One region of the Priestia sp. YIM B13552 genome, then DNA from elsewhere that is predicted to be linked to it. Evidence: predicted binding sites of a transcription regulator. Region 1 holds the regulator's gene; each other region holds the start of a gene.
The links. The regulator Rex, encoded in region 1, represses fermentation and respiration genes when NADH is low (regulators of the CRP and FNR family bind a similar motif). The targets are predictions, from matches to a motif close to TTGTGAAATATTTCACAA.
Positions count from the first base shown of each region.

Region 1 (3,980 bases):
CGTGACATGTCCATGCGTATAGAACATGCTGGAAAAACGATTGCTGTTGTCTGGTCAGTCCTTGGGGTGTTTCTCGCTATGGCTGGTCAAGCTGTAGCAGGTATGATCGAACACGCTCTTGGCATTACCCAAGTATCTGAAAACACACAAAATATTGTTAACCTTGTTAAAGCAACACCGTTCCTTATTGTCGTTACGTCTGTTATTGGACCAATTCTAGAAGAGATTATTTTTCGAAAGATTATTTTCGGTTCTCTTCACAAACGATATAATTTCTTTATCTCTGCATTTATTAGTTCCCTTATTTTCGCTGCCGTACACTGGGATTTTAAACATTTGCTCGTGTATACAGCCATGGGATTTGTATTTGCATTCCTTTATGCAAGAACAAGACTAATTATTGTACCCATTATTGCTCACGTGTTGATGAATACAATCGTTATTTTATCTCAAACTATTTTTGCAGATAAAATTATAGAAATGCAAAAGCAAGCAGAACAAATGCAGTTTATTTTTGGAGGCATGTTTTTATGAAGAATATCCCTTTAACACGAGGGTTTATTTATATTATTATGGGGATTTTATTCACCTACCTGGCTATTCAAAATGCTCAGGAAACCGTGTGGAACTTCCCTACGATCTTATTTGCACTCGTAGCCGCATTCGATTTCAGATTTGCGGTTCGCATTTTTATCTTGCACTATAAAATTAAAAAGTTGCAGCAGCACTATAAAAATCAAGATGATTCATCTAAATAAAAAAACCACTGTTTCAGTGGTTTTTTTACATACTAACATCTTCTTTTTCTTGCTCTGCCCTTGCCTTTAACACTTTGCGATACGAAATGCGGGAAATAATGATGCTGATTTCATACAAAATTAAGAGCGGCACTGTCACCATCATGTGCGAGAGCAATTCTGGTGGTGTAATAAGTGCGGCAATAACTAGCAGTACGAAATAGGCATACTTTCGAATTTGAGATAAAAACATAGGCGTGATAATTCCTAATCGCGTCAAAAACATGACGACAACAGGAAGCTGAAACAACAGCCCAAAAGGCAGTGTGAGCTGCATTAAAAAAGAAAAGTATTCATTAATGCCAATCACTTGGTTTACATTCAGCTCATCAGAAACGCGCGTCATAAAATCGACGACAAATGGAAACAACACAAAATAAGAAAAAGAGACACCGCCGATAAAGAGAAAAATGGAAACAGGAATATATCCAAGCGTTACCTTCCGCTCTTTTTCATATAAACCAGGACTAATAAATGCCCAAAGTTGATACAGTGCAACAGGAGCTGCAAGTACACAGCCGATAATAACAGCAAACTGCATATAAATCTTAACTGGATCTGTTAGCCTAAATGCATTCATCGTTAAATTTTTTGCCTCATCAGCATGCTGTAAATAGACAATAACTTTATCCGCTATAAAAAAGCCGCCAATTGTGGCAATGACAAAGAAAAATAAAACAATTAAAATGCGTTTTCGCAGCTCTCCTATATGATCATATATTGACATTTCTTGTTCGGTCATACTATGATCACCCTTTTACTCTTTGTCATCTACTTGACGCTGTTTATCTTTTTCACGATCTTCTGAGGCACCGCTAGCGGCATGCTTAAACTCTCTAAGCGTTTGCCCAACTGATCTTCCTAGCTCCGGTAACCGTTTCGGTCCAAAAATAAGCAGTGCTACAATCGCAATAATAATCCAACTGCCTGCTCCAATCCCCATATTCCCACTCTCCTTATTAATTTAGACTTAAGGAAATCGTAACACAGTCCATCTTATTCAACAGGATAATTTTTCAAAAAGTAGACAAGCGACTGTAATTCTACAGCCAGATCAATATGATGCAGTCGAATCTCATCCGGTACGTTTAAGCGTGCAGGAGTGAAGTTTAGAATCCCTTTAATTCCGCAATTCACTAAACGATCGGTAATTTGCTGAGCCACAGTGGCAGGAACGGTTAAAATCGCCACTGAGATATCATCACTCATATAATCTTCCAATTGGTCAAGGTGATAAACCGGCACGTCGCCTACTTTTGTACCGACTTTATCTTCTATCACATCAAAAGCGCACTCAATTTTGGTGTTATTATTTTTAATAAAATTATAATTTAAAAAGGCCGTTCCCAGATTCCCTACGCCAATAAGTGCTACTTTCGTTACTTCATCTTGGTCTAACGTTTTACGGAAAAATGTAAGTAAATAATTCACATTGTAGCCGTATCCCTTTTTCCCTAATGCTCCAAAGTAAGAAAAATCCCGGCGAATAGTAGCAGAATCAACTTTCACTGCCTCACTTAACTCCGCTGACGAAACACGCTGTTTACCAGAAGCATGCAAGTTTTTTAAAAAACGATAATAAAGCGGCAATCGTTTAGCCGTTGCTTGTGGTATTTTTAATTGTTCAGTGTTCACGTTGTACCCCCTCAGTTCATGTATGTCATTACTAACATTTTCAAGTCATATTGCATTACCTTTCACAAAGCATCAACCGCTTTGAGGTAGCGCTTCCAATTCTCTCTCTTTTCTCTTGTTTTATATATACTCCGCTTCGCACCCCGACGGCTTTTGTCTATCCAGCACTACTTAAAGTCGGTAGCTAGAACGAAGTAATTAGCTCTTCAAAGGATCCGTTTGTTAGTCATGACGGGTTTTCTACATCCATCATATATAAGTTCAGAGATGCACTTATCTCTTATTTTAACATAGTATCCTGTATAAAATGTGCAGGTAAAATCATTTTATTTCATGAATCAAAACATTCGCTTCATCATTTGTCCTTGTCTCTCTACAAATTACAAACGCTTGTAGGAAGAACTTGTAGTTGAAAATATGTTAAAATACACTATGGATATACTACTAGAGGTGAAAAAATGATTATTCTACAATTGAACGGTATTACAAAATACTATGGGGCAGAACCCATTTTATCGAATATAAAGTTAGAAGTACAATCAAAAGACCGCATTGCCCTAGTGGGACGAAACGGTGCTGGTAAATCAACTTTATTAAAAATTATTGCTGAGCAGCTTTCTTATGACAGCGGAGAAATTATTAAACCTAAAGGTGTTTCCATTGATTATATGGGACAAGATACAGTTCTTGAGTCAACACTCTCCATATGGGAAGAAATGATGACGGTCTTTGCTCCGTTAAAGAAGATGGAAAAAGAATTACGTACGCTTGAAACGAAGATGGGCGATCCAGACATTTTTAATGATTCAGTTCAATACGAAAAACTAACCAAAGAGTACGATCAGCTTCAAGTAACGTTCAAAGATTTAGGCGGCTATCAATATGAAGCGGATACACGATCTATTCTTCACGGTTTCCGTTTCTCAAACTTTGACTATAGCACCCCTATTTCCTCCTTGAGCGGTGGACAAAAAACGCGCTTGGCTCTTGCAAAACTGCTTTTAACAAAGCCAGACTTGCTTGTTCTGGATGAGCCTACCAACCACTTAGATATTGAAACTTTAGCATGGCTGGAACAGTTTCTGCAAGGGTATGAAGGAGCTATTTTAATTGTTTCACACGATCGTTACTTCCTTGATAAGGTCGTAAATCAAGTGTATGAAGTCACACAAAAAACAACGGTCAAGTACACGGGCAACTACTCTAAATACCTTGTACAAAAAGCAGAGCGATATGAAAAAGAGTTGCGTCAGTACGAAAAGCAGCAAGATGAAGTCGCAAAACTGAATGATTTTATTCAGCGAAACATCGCCCGTGCATCGACTACAAAACGTGCGCAAAGCAGACGTAAGCAGCTCGATCGAATGGAGTTAATAAATCGACCTAACGAAGGCGAAAAATCAGCTAGTTTTTCGTTTGAAATTGAGCGTCAAAGCGGAAATGAAGTCTTAAACCTCGAAAACGTGTCCATCGGATATGATGAACACAAATACGTCGTCCAAGACGCAAACCTTCGGATTAAAAAAGGTGAAAGCCTTGCGTTGGTTG
Region 1 is NZ_JBHZOU010000017.1:4,040-8,019, reverse strand. Features, by position in the region: gene ACFX40_RS27260 (CPBP family intramembrane glutamic endopeptidase) at 1-534, shown strand, start outside; gene ACFX40_RS27255 (YdiK family protein) at 531-758, shown strand; gene tatC (twin-arginine translocase subunit TatC) at 784-1,539, opposite strand; gene tatA (twin-arginine translocase TatA/TatE family subunit) at 1,555-1,740, opposite strand; gene ACFX40_RS27240 (redox-sensing transcriptional repressor Rex) at 1,794-2,432, opposite strand; gene ACFX40_RS27235 (ABC-F family ATP-binding cassette domain-containing protein) at 2,891-3,980, shown strand, end outside.

Region 2 (3,980 bases), on a different contig from region 1:
TTTAATACCATAATAATGTGATAGTACAACTACCATAACGGCTAACGTCAGCGTAATTGCTGGATCAGCGGTTGGCGATTTCCACCATAAGTTATGGTCAATCACGATGGCAAATGGAAGACCCAACATATTTGACACAAAAATGTACATAAGTAAAGTTACACCTAGCGTCAAAAAGCGGCCACCTGTTTTCCAATCCATATTGCTATTAACGAGTCCTTTAACAAAATCTAAGACCCATTCAATAAAGTTTTGTGCACCGCTTGGCTTCATAGCAAGAGTACGAGTACATAAAACTGCAATTAAGAATACAATAACAGAAGCTACGGTAACCATAAGCAAGTTACTTTGACTAAAAGTAAGGCCTAGAAACTCTATAGTTGGTGATTCATGACCCAACTGTGTTCACCTCTCTTTCTATCTTCTACGCATATTTTGAACAACTAAATCTATGATAATGACAACATAATACGTCATTAATCCCACAACTACACTAATAATATGAAAGGTTTTTGGATAAGAGATGGTAATCACAACTGCGAGAGCAGCTGTTGCAAATCTTACAACAGTCCCAATTGAACGGGGCTTTTTCCCCTCATCCAACGCCTGTCCAAACTGCTCAAACTTTCTTACCAAGTTCCACAAATTATACAAACTCAGGGCGGTTCCTAAAATTAAACCTGCAAAAACAGCCTTATAACTTGTAAATCCCCAGCCGAGAACGTATAATGCTAACAAATACAATATGTATGAACGAAGTCTTGGAAAAACGTGCTGCAAATCCTGCATGAATTATTAATCTCCTGAAAAAAAATGGTGGACTGTCCGCAGCATCATAAAAACACCTGCTGCTAGCCCTGAAAGAAGGCCTAAAATCAAAAATAGTGGTTCGGTATCAAGCCATTGATCAGCCCATCTCCCAGAGAATAAGCCAATTAAGACTGAACCTGCTAACTGTGATAGAATGATTGACACTAATGCCATCGCTTGCAAAGGATGACGGTTGCGATCTTTCATAAGCTCATACCCCTTTTGCAAAATTTTCTTTTTTCCGAATTCTCTATCGTTTTTATAGCTCAATATATGATAGAAAGGCAAAAAAAATTGCTAAAAAAGGTAAAAACAGCTAATAAAATACGCAGAAATATCAACGGTTTTCACAGGTTGAAAACCTTATCATTTATATTCCCTGTAAGCATACAATAGCGTATATTTAATGTCAATGTGTTTAAGCTAAAAACTTCACAATCTCTTCTTATTGTTCACATTTCTGCCACACATAAAACCTCTTCAAATGAAAACATTTAAAGAGGTTCATTCAATCGTTATTGTACTGTGTACAACCTGCTCTTGTCTATGCTTTTTCACAAATGCAAATATTTGGTACGACCCCGGTACAAGCGATTCATCGATCGTTATTTTTCGTTTTCTCATGCCTCTTTCTACATCAACGTCAACATCTAAATACGATATAAACTGTAAAGACTGCTTATCAAAAAGAGCAACGCCTAACTCATCTGCTCCTTCAGGCAAAAACAGTTCATAGCTATACGTATTTTTCTCTTTTTCCGCTGCTACTTGCAATCCCATGACACGAGGATAATCTGGAATGCTAACCATGTACATATAAGGAAGCGAAAATGTTTCACGTGAATCATTTATTTCCAAATATCCGTCATATATACCTTTATTTTTAAAACGGGGCTGCACCGATAAAGTGACAGCTATTTCTTTTGTCTGATGTGGCTGCACCGTGACGGGTAATGGAACATCCCAGTTCACTCCTTCATCCCTTTTCGGAACGTTTAAGCGATACGTTTTTGCTTTATCAGACTGGTTATCAATTTTAAATGATAAGACTTTCTTTGATGGGCGCGTAAAAATACCGAAAGATAAAGAAGATGGATAAAATAAAGAGTCTGCTGTGACAGCTTTTGCTATTTGAATTCTCCCGGCTCCTTGTTCATATACGCGATACGTTTGACCGTTTAGCTGCTGCATTACTTTACTTGTGTTCATCAATGAAGCTTTGACTTGTTCAGGAGACCAGTTCGGGTGAGCTTGTAAAATAAGAGCACACGCTCCAGCTACATGGGGCGCAGCCATACTTGTGCCATGCATGCGTTCATATCCCCCGGGAACTGTACTATTAATGAAGTAACCAGGTGCGACGACGTCCGGCTTGATTCCCCAAGTAGTCGTTACAGGCCCTCTTGAACTGAAAGATGTAAGCAAGTCTTGAACCACTTGCTTGCCAGTGCGTAAGTATGGCTGTTGAGACTGAATGTGTTGATTAATGATATCACCGCTTTTTTTACTTACCCATATCACTGGAATATTTACTGACTCTTTTAGTTTACCGATTATGCTTTTTTCAGTCGGACTATATAAAATAACGGCTTTTGCTCCTGCCTGTTCAGCTTGTTTAATATTTTTTTCAACCGCATTTCCTTCTGCTTTTAGCAAAATGACGTTGCCCAACGCATGCTTTTGCTCTTTGGAGTATTGTTCATTTATTACACGCAGCGTTTGATTAAACGTCCATGGACGAGACCCTTCTACTGGCGCCATCATAATTTTTTCTTTGTTAAATCCAATTGTTAGAAATTGAACTGTCGTCGGGGAAACAGAAGCGCCAACGGAAATAGCTTTTCCCGCTGTACCCGGAGAGCCCACCGTCCATAAACCTGGACCTGAATTGCCGCTGGATGTAACCGTTACAATTCCTTTTTCAACAGCTCGATCTAACGCTAAGCTTGTTGGTAAATCCGGACCATTCACATCATTTCCTAATGATAAATTAATAATATCTACATCATCTTGAATTGCTTTTTCGATAGCTAGAATAACACTTTCAGACGTTCCAGCTCCTCCTGGTCCAAGAGCTCGGTATGCGTAGATCTCCGATTGAGGTGCTACACCTTTAATATTTCCATTTGCTGCAATAATACCGGCTACATGAGTGCCATGCAGAGTAGGCTCTCCTTGCTCCCGAGTGGTTTCCATCGGCTCATAATCTTTATCTATTACATCATACCCTCCCCTGTAGGTTTGTTTTAAATCGGGATGAGAATAATCAACACCCGTATCGATGACGCCTACTTTGATCCCTTTTCCTGTTAAGCGCTGATTATGAGTATCAAATAAGCCTCTTACCTGTTCTGAGCCAATGAAGGTTACACTATTTTCTTCTGCAACCTGGTAGTTTTTAATAGAATGTGAACCAATAATAGAAGGATTATGAGATAGTTTTTCCAAATCCGAGATGGAGCCATTTAATGAAAGTCCTGTAAATACCGTGTGAAATTCGCTCTTAATCTTTATATTAGGATAATTTTTTTGTAGCTGACTTTTAAATTCCGCGAATTTTTCTTTTTCAACCATGACAATTATTGATTTTTCCTGATGATTCATTTCTTGTTTTATAGAAGGAAATGTCGGATTGAGCGACATTTGCCCTCCCCCGCTCCCTAATATAAAGCTAAGCATTAACCATTTAATCCACATAAAAAAACACCTCTCACACTATCGTGTCTCAAAGAGACACTTTTCATGTGAAAGGTGTTTAGAAATCTTACGAAAGCGGATTAAAAGCTTCCGGTCTGTTTTCCCGGCGGTTGAAATAGTAGCTAATAGCATCACAAATACGTTTAGAAGCTAAGCCATCTCCGTAAGGATTCGATGCTTGTGACATTTGCTTATATACGTCTTCATCTATTAACAGCTCTTTTGCTAGCGTATAAATTGTTTCTTCTTCCGTTCCTGCTAGTTTGAGCGTTCCTGCTTCAATTCCTTCCGGTCGCTCTGTTGTATCACGAAGTACCAATACAGGTACGCCTAATGAAGGAGCTTCTTCTTGAACACCGCCCGAATCTGTCAAAATAATATGAGCGCGCTCAGCGAAGTTATGGAAGTCAATTACATCTAACGGTTCAATTAAATGAATGCGTGGGTCATTTCCTAAGATATCGTTTGCTGTT
Region 2 is NZ_JBHZOU010000004.1:144,882-148,861, reverse strand. Features, by position in the region: gene atpB (F0F1 ATP synthase subunit A) at 1-399, opposite strand, end outside; gene ACFX40_RS17785 (ATP synthase subunit I) at 418-789, opposite strand; gene ACFX40_RS17780 (AtpZ/AtpI family protein) at 796-1,017, opposite strand; gene ACFX40_RS17775 (S8 family serine peptidase) at 1,315-3,507, opposite strand; gene wecB (non-hydrolyzing UDP-N-acetylglucosamine 2-epimerase) at 3,575-3,980, opposite strand, start outside.
Region 2: the regulator Rex is predicted to act here: its motif matches at 1,231-1,248, upstream of ACFX40_RS17780 (AtpZ/AtpI family protein).

Region 3 (3,980 bases), on a different contig from region 1:
CTGTTACACCAGGAGACACGGCATCTTCCGTTTTCATATAGCCAAATACAACCCAAGGCTGGCGGCCAATCTCTGTCATAATCCAACCTGCTGAGCTTCCAAGGAACGGAAAGGCAATGGCAATCGTCATAATACGTAAAAATAGTTTGCTTTCTTGAAGTTTTTTACGAGAAAGCAAGTACGTGCCCCAAATGCCTAATGCACATAATACGCCACCTAGACCAGCCATAATGCGGAAACTCCAAAATGTTGTCCGAACGGGTGGAATATAATTTCCTGCTCCATATTTCGCCGTATACTGCTCCTGCAGCTCGTTCATCCCAGGAACGGAACCTGAAAATTTCCCGTATGATAAGAAGCTTAATACATAAGGTATTTTGATTTCCCCCGTATTTTTCTTTTCATCGGGGTGAATATTTGCTGTCACCGTCCAAGCGCCTGGACTTCCGCTGTTTTCCCATAATCCTTCACTTGCGGCCATTTTCATCGGCTGTGTTTTAACTAAGTATCCAGCCTGTTCATGACCAGATAACGCAATTCCTACGCCTGAAACTAACCCTACAATAATGGCAACTTGAAATGATTTTTTGGCAAAAGCCAAATGTTTTTTCTTCAAGAGCATAATGGCACTGACACCCGTGATAAAAAAGGCGCCTGTTGCAAACGAACCTAAAATGGTATGAGGGAATTCAACCCACAGCTGACCGTTTGTTAACAATTTAAAGAAGTCATTCATTTCTAAACGGCCATTATTTAGCTCCATTCCAACCGGATGCTGCATAAAAGAATTAGCCGTTAAAATAAAGAACGCCGAAAAAATAGTACCTAGACTAACAAGCCAAATACATAGACAGTGCAGCCATTTAGGCAAACGATCCCACCCGAAAATCCACAGTCCAAGGAAAGTGGACTCCATAAAAAACGCGAGCAGTGCTTCAATAGCAAGCGGCGCACCGAATACATCTCCTACAAACCTTGAGTACTCTGACCAGTTCATGCCAAACTGAAATTCTTGTAAAATACCTGTTACGACTCCGACAGCAAAGTTAATCAGGAATAAGTGCCCCCAAAACTTTGCCATCTTTTTATACTGTTCATCTTTTTTTACTACGTACATCGTTTCCATGATCGCTACTAAAAAGACAAGACCGATAGATAGCGGTACAAAGATAAAATGAAACAGCGTCGTTGATGCAAATTGAATACGTGATAGTATAACTGTATCCATCTTTTTTCTCCTTTCATATATAAGAACATTCATCATTTCCATAGATACTTTGCTCATTTCTGAGCATCTTTTACTTACATTGTGAAACATTGAGCATAATAATTCGAGAGATATGCTCAGTGTTTCACATACATATGTAATATCTCTCTTTCTATTTACATAGTATAGTCTATTTTTTTAGCTGTGCACGTACATTTTTTGAACGTTTTTAGACTAAAACGTGACTTTCTTGTGACAAAAAAAGTGAAGGTTCTCTTTATTTTTCTCATAAAAAAAGCACGCTCTGATTTGAGCTTGCTTCTCTACGGTCGATATTTTGCTTTGGCATTTAATTTAGACTGACGAATGATTTGGTTGATGACTTCAGAAAACACAATACCAATGGCAATTGAACCTGAAATCATAAAGGCTTTTGCTGCAAGACTAATCGCTTCATTATAGTTATTTTCTACAAAGTTACGCATGGCATCGTATGCTGTTCCTCCCGGAACTAGCGGAATAATACCTGCTACGGTAAAAATAATGATCGGCGTTCGATAAATTTTTGCGTAAATTTGACTAATAATAGCAATAAAGAAGGCCGATGCAACTGTGCTTGGAATTTCATCTACGCCATAGAACGTTAGCAAATAGTAAATGAGCCAGCCAATCATTCCGACAAAGCCACTTTTTAATAATGATTCACGTGGAACATTAAAGATGATCCCAAATGCTGCTGAAGCAATAAAACTTGTAATTATCTGCTCTACGATATGCATATGATGCCTCCCTTCTATAGAAGCGTAAATACAATGGCAATACCTGCACCGATAGCGAATGCCGTCAGAAACGCTTCTGCTCCTTTTGATAATCCAGACAGTAAATGTCCCGCCATTAAATCTCGCACTGCATTGGTAATGGATAAGCCAGGAACGAGTGGCATAACGGACCCAATAATAATTTTATCAATTTGCGTGCCTAGTCCTGAAGCGACTAAAAGAGCTGATAAAAGTCCAATAACTAACGAAGCGGTAAACTCAGCAAAAAAGCGAATCGGAATAAGACGGTGGAAATACACCACGGTTAAAAATCCGAGACCTCCTGAAAACATAGCTGGAATAAAGTCCGTCCATAAACCTTGAAACATGATTAAAAAGCATCCGCTAGAAATGGATGCAGCTGCAAGTTGAACCCATAGTGGAAAAGCTACGTTGGTTGCTTCAATTTCTTGTAGCATTTCATACGCTTCCTCCAAGGAAATGTTTCCTTGACTGATTGTTCTTGAGACGCTATTTACCATGGTTACTTTTTTTAAATCCGTCGTTCGTTCGGAAATACGAATTAACTTCGTTTTCGTCGGTTCTTTCGTTTCAAGTGAAAACATAATCCCTGTTGGCGTCACATAGCTGTGGGATTTTTTTATACCGTAAGACGCTGCAATCCGCATCATTGTATCTTCTACTCGATACGTTTCTGCTCCGCTTTCTAACATAATTTTACCTGCTAGTAAGCTAACGTCCATAATTTCATATTTATCTAATTTTTGTTGTGTCATCAAATCGCTCCAAACATATTAAAGCTTGGTTTTTTCCCCTACAGCATACAGTGTATAAGAAAGAGGGAAGTGGACGCAATGGTTAATGCAAAAAAGTGTGGACTTTTTGTCTCACACTTTCAGGAATAGTATATACATTCCTTATCAATTCATACGTTTTGTGGTCTCACGCTCTACTAATAAAGGTGCCATTTTATACTGTATCTGATCTATTTCTTGCTGATCCTGAATTTGCTGAAGTAAGAGGTTTACTGCTTTTTCAGCCATTTTTTCCATCGGTTGATGGATAGTTGTTAGTGGAGGATGCGCTTCACTAGCTTCTGTAATATCATCAAACCCTATAACAGACAAATCTGCTGGAACGTGAAGCCCGTTTTGCCACGCACAGTGTATCACTTTCAGAGCGATGTAATCCGTAGCACAAATAAGCGCAGTTGGAGGCTCTGGATGATGAGCTAGCTCATTTATAAACTGATATAGTTCATCTGAGTTATTCATATCTTCTTTCACAAACATTGCGTTTGCTGACGATACATACTGATAAAAAAGAGACAGACGGTGCTCGACTCCGCTTACAGCTTTTCCAACGAACCCTATATTCTTATGACCAAGGTCCGTTAAGTGAGCAACAGCTAACTGCATTCCCACCGCATCATCTACATGTACAATCGGCCAAAGTGCAGAAGAGGCGTCTCCTGTAAGAGAAACGTAAGGCGTTTGATATTGTTTTAATACATCTACAAACGGATGCTGAGCAGCTACATAGTCTAATAAAATGACCCCATCAAACCAATGGTTCATCATAACATTTAATTGACGCTCAGCCGTTGTTTCTTCGTAATCCGTGTGTCCAATAAGAACGTCCATCCCTCGACTTTGGACTTGTTGCTGTACCTTTTTTAATAGTTCAATTAGAAACGGATCTTTTAAATCTCTAATTAATATCCCGATAATCCCTGTTTTTTGGGCCCGAAGAGCTGCCGCAAATGGATTCGTCTGATACCCCAAATGAGCTGCTGCTTTTAGTACTTTTTGTTTAGTTGTTTCACTAATTTTAATTTTACCTTCTTTATTATTGAAGATTCTTGATACCGTAGCTAATGAAACACCCGCTTCTTTTGCTACTTCTGTAATCGTGACTTTTTTTCTCCCCATTCGTACCGACTCCCATTTCCTTTTAGTCTATCGACCAAGTAAACATTTTTCTTTATTATACTA
Region 3 is NZ_JBHZOU010000004.1:63,046-67,025, reverse strand. Features, by position in the region: gene ACFX40_RS17400 (cytochrome ubiquinol oxidase subunit I) at 1-1,228, opposite strand, end outside; gene ACFX40_RS17395 (threonine/serine exporter family protein) at 1,531-1,986, opposite strand; gene ACFX40_RS17390 (threonine/serine exporter family protein) at 2,001-2,762, opposite strand; gene ACFX40_RS17385 (LacI family DNA-binding transcriptional regulator) at 2,907-3,917, opposite strand.
Region 3: the regulator Rex is predicted to act here: its motif matches at 1,308-1,325, upstream of ACFX40_RS17400 (cytochrome ubiquinol oxidase subunit I).

Region 4 (3,980 bases), on a different contig from region 1:
GAATAAAAAAGAGCTGCAGCTAATATCAGAGCAAAAAATAAAAGAAACAATTGTTAAACAATATAGTGGTTACGTATATAGTCTAGAGTTTAAAGAATCCGCTAGTCAGTATGTCGCAGTGATTCTTAAAGATAGCACTCAATATACGGTAACGTTAGATGCTTTCACAGGAAAAGTAGTTAATACTTCTCAGCAAGCAGTGAAGCTATTAACGAGACAAGATGCAAAAGATCTTGCATTGGCTACATATGCAGGTAAGGTGAAAATGGTAGAATATGATCAAAACGCAGCGATTTTCACAGTAAAAATAATCAAAGATAATACGGAATACACCGTTACAATCGATGCGGTTTCGGGTGAAATCACACATGTAAAACATGATAAGCTTCAGCCGTTAACGGAGACCGCTGTAAAAGTTCTTGCTTTAAAACATCAAGAAGGAAAAGTAGAGCATATTGAGCTTATAACAGAAAACTCAATAACTGTATACGTGGTGACTTTAGTGAGCGGAAGCAAGCAGCAGACGCTTAAGTTCGATGCTTATACGGGACAAGAGTGCTCATAATTTTTTATCTTAAAACATCAAACATACATTTCATTTTTCATTCATATCAAGCAGAGGGTGCTTCAAGGCATCTTCTGCTTTTCTATTTATAACTAGAAACGGGGCTGTTTATCTATGTTAAGATAAATGTAGATTATTGTTGTAAAATGGATAGAACTAGAATGAAATAAATTAAATAGATAGGGTGTACACATGAGAAAAGAAGTACAAGTTATAGCCAAAGAAGCTTTTATTAAAAAAGTGAACAAGGGTTATCCACTCATTGAAAAAGATGCGCTTGTTGATGGTCATAAACTGCAAGAAGAAGGCGTTATTATTAACTTAGTCACTCCCAAGAATCAATTTTTAGCCAAAGGCTATTATGGAAAACAAAACAAAGGCTACGGATGGATTCTTTCGAAAAAGAAAAATGAGCAAATTGACGCGGCGTTTTTTGCTAGAAAAATTCAGCAAGCTATTTCATCACGTCATGATTTTTATGCGTCTGAAGACACAACTGCTTTTCGCGTATTTAATAGTGAAGGTGACGGAATCGGCGGCTTAATTATTGATTATTATGACGGATATTACGTCATGAGTTGGTATAGTGAAGGAATTTATCGATTTAAAGAATACGTCATTGAAGCCTTAAAGTCTGCGCCTAATTTTAAAGGGCTGTACCAGAAAAAACGTTTTAACGTAAAAGGTCAGTATATTGAAGAAGATGATTTTGTAGCAGGGGATAAAGGTGAGTTCCCTCTTATTGTAAAAGAAAATGGTATTCGTTTTGCCGTTTACTTAAATGACGGAGCGATGGTGGGAGTCTTTTTAGATCAGCGAGACGTCCGTAAAACGATTCGAGATAAATATGCAAAAGGAAAGACCGTTCTAAACATGTTTTCGTATACAGGCGCATTTTCAGTGGCGGCCGCTCTTGGAGGAGCCGCGAAAACAACAAGTGTTGATTTAGCCAATCGCAGCTTGGCAAAAACAATTGAGCAATTTAGTGTAAATGGAATTGATCACGAAGCACAGGACATTATTGTAGAAGATGTTTTCAAGTATTTTAAATATGCGGTCAAGAAGAACATGACGTTTGATCTTGTGGTGCTAGATCCGCCGAGCTTTGCTAAGTCGAAAAAGCATACGTTCAGTGCAGCAAAAGACTACAAAGATTTATTAAAAGAAGCCATTGCTCTTACAAAGCCAAATGGTGTCATCGTAGCATCTACGAATGCAAGTAACTTTGATATGAAAAAATTCCATTCGTTTATTGAAAAAGCTTTTAATGAAAAAGGGGAACGCTACAAAATGATGGAGCAGTTCTCTCTTCCAGCTGATTTTAAAACAATAAAAGAATTTAAGTCAGGTGATTATCTCAAAGTCGTGTTTATTCAAAAAATAAATCGCTAAATACAAGGCTGCATGATGAACTCATGCAGCTTATTTATTGTGATGAAATAACGCTTACAAGCTATTTTGAAGGGAATAAAATGAAGGGAAAAGATAAATATTGTCAGTATGTATGATAAAATAATAAAGGAATTATGCTCAATACTTCACAAATTTACAATATCATCCTTACGAAACGTATTTTTACAATTATTTTATTTTAAATGGGATAAGTATTGGGTGTGAAGTAGAAAGAGCATACTACTATTATTAAAAAACATGAAAGGAGAAAGATTATGGCTGAAACAACAAAAAAGCCTGCCGGCGAAGTGAAATTTATTCCTTTATTAATTTGTCTGGCAATCGGACTTGTTTTATGGTTTATTACACCTCCGTCCGGACTTGATGTGAAGGCTTGGCACTTATTCGCTATTTTTGTGGCTACTATCGTAGGGCTTATCATTAAACCATTGCCATTGGGCAGTGTAGCTATTTTATCTTTAACCATTATTGTATTAACTAATACATTAACACTTGAACAATCGCTCAGCGGTTTTCAAAATACGACGATTTGGTTAATCGTTATTGCATTCTTTATTTCTAGAGGTTTTATTAAGACTGGTCTAGGAACAAGGGTTGCCTATATCTTCGTTCGTTTGTTCGGTAAAAAGACGTTGGGATTATCGTATTCTCTTATCGTAAGTGACTTGCTTTTATCACCTGCAATGCCGTCTAATACAGCACGAGCTGGAGGAATTATTCTTCCAATCATTCGTTCTTTATCCGAAACATACGGATCGAGAACTGGAGACGGTACGGAGCGCAGAGTCGGCGCTTTCTTAACAAAAGTATCGTTTCAAGGAGATATGATCACATCCGCTATGTTCGTAACAGCAATGGCGGCCAATCCTCTTGCGGTTAAAATGACGGAACAAATTACAGGCAAGACTATTTCATGGGTTGGCTGGGCAGCGGCTGCAATCGTACCTGGAATTATTAGTTTAATTGTTATTCCGCTTGTTATTTATAAGCTGTATCCGCCAGAATTAAAAGAAACGCCGGAAGCATCTGAAATTGCAGCAAAAAAATTAAATGAAATGGGTCCGCTAAAGAAAGAAGAATGGTACATGATTGGCGTATTTTTACTTCTTCTTGTGCTATGGATTTTTGGAGCTAATTTAAATATTAATGCAACAACAACTGCTTTTATTGGTCTATGTGCGCTGCTTTTAACGCAAGTGTTAAGCTGGTCAGACATCAAAAAAGAACAGGGAGCATGGGATACATTAGTCTGGTTTGCTGTTTTGGTTATGATGGCAACTTTCTTAAATGATCTAGGCATGATTCCTTGGTTCAGTGATCTGATGAAAGGCACTGTTAGCCATATGTCTTGGATGACGGCCTTGATTGTACTAGCTATTGCGTATTTTTATTCTCACTACTTTTTTGCAAGTAACACGGCTCACGTCAGCGCTATGTACGCAGCATTTTTATCTGTCATCGTGGCCGCTGGTGCGCCTCCGTTACTGTCAGCATTAATTTTAGCGTTCTTTAGCAATTTATTTGGCTGTTTAACTCACTACGGCAGTGGACCGGCCCCGGTGTTCTTCGGTAGTGGATATGTAACGCAGCAAAAATGGTGGTCGCTCGGCTTTTTAATTTCAATTATTCATATTATCATTTGGATTGGAATTGGCGGCTTGTGGTGGAAACTGCTAGGTCTATGGTAAAAAAACAGTGGCGCAGGCCACTGTTTTTTTTATGCTTCAGCCCAAACGGATACAGAGCCGCCATTTACAGGGAACTGTCCGTAGCCATCTTCTTCAATCACAACTTGGTCCTCTCGGTTGTTTGTGAAGTCAATCCACGTTTGTCCACTTCGGTGTTCGCCGACGAACATTCTCTTTTCGCCATCTTCACCGTTTGACATCACCACAGCGCATCCAGACTTCTCAAATTCCTCTACACCATGCCTTACCCATCCAATAGTATTCGGGTGATCAAAATAATCGTCTTGCTGGCCGTATGCTTTGTCATAGCGTAC
Region 4 is NZ_JBHZOU010000004.1:47,211-51,190, forward strand. Features, by position in the region: gene ACFX40_RS17325 (PepSY domain-containing protein) at 1-565, shown strand, start outside; gene ACFX40_RS17330 (class I SAM-dependent rRNA methyltransferase) at 758-1,957, shown strand; gene ACFX40_RS17335 (anion permease) at 2,233-3,666, shown strand; gene ACFX40_RS17340 (alpha-amylase) at 3,696-3,980, opposite strand, start outside.
Region 4: the regulator Rex is predicted to act here: its motif matches at 2,092-2,109, upstream of ACFX40_RS17335 (anion permease).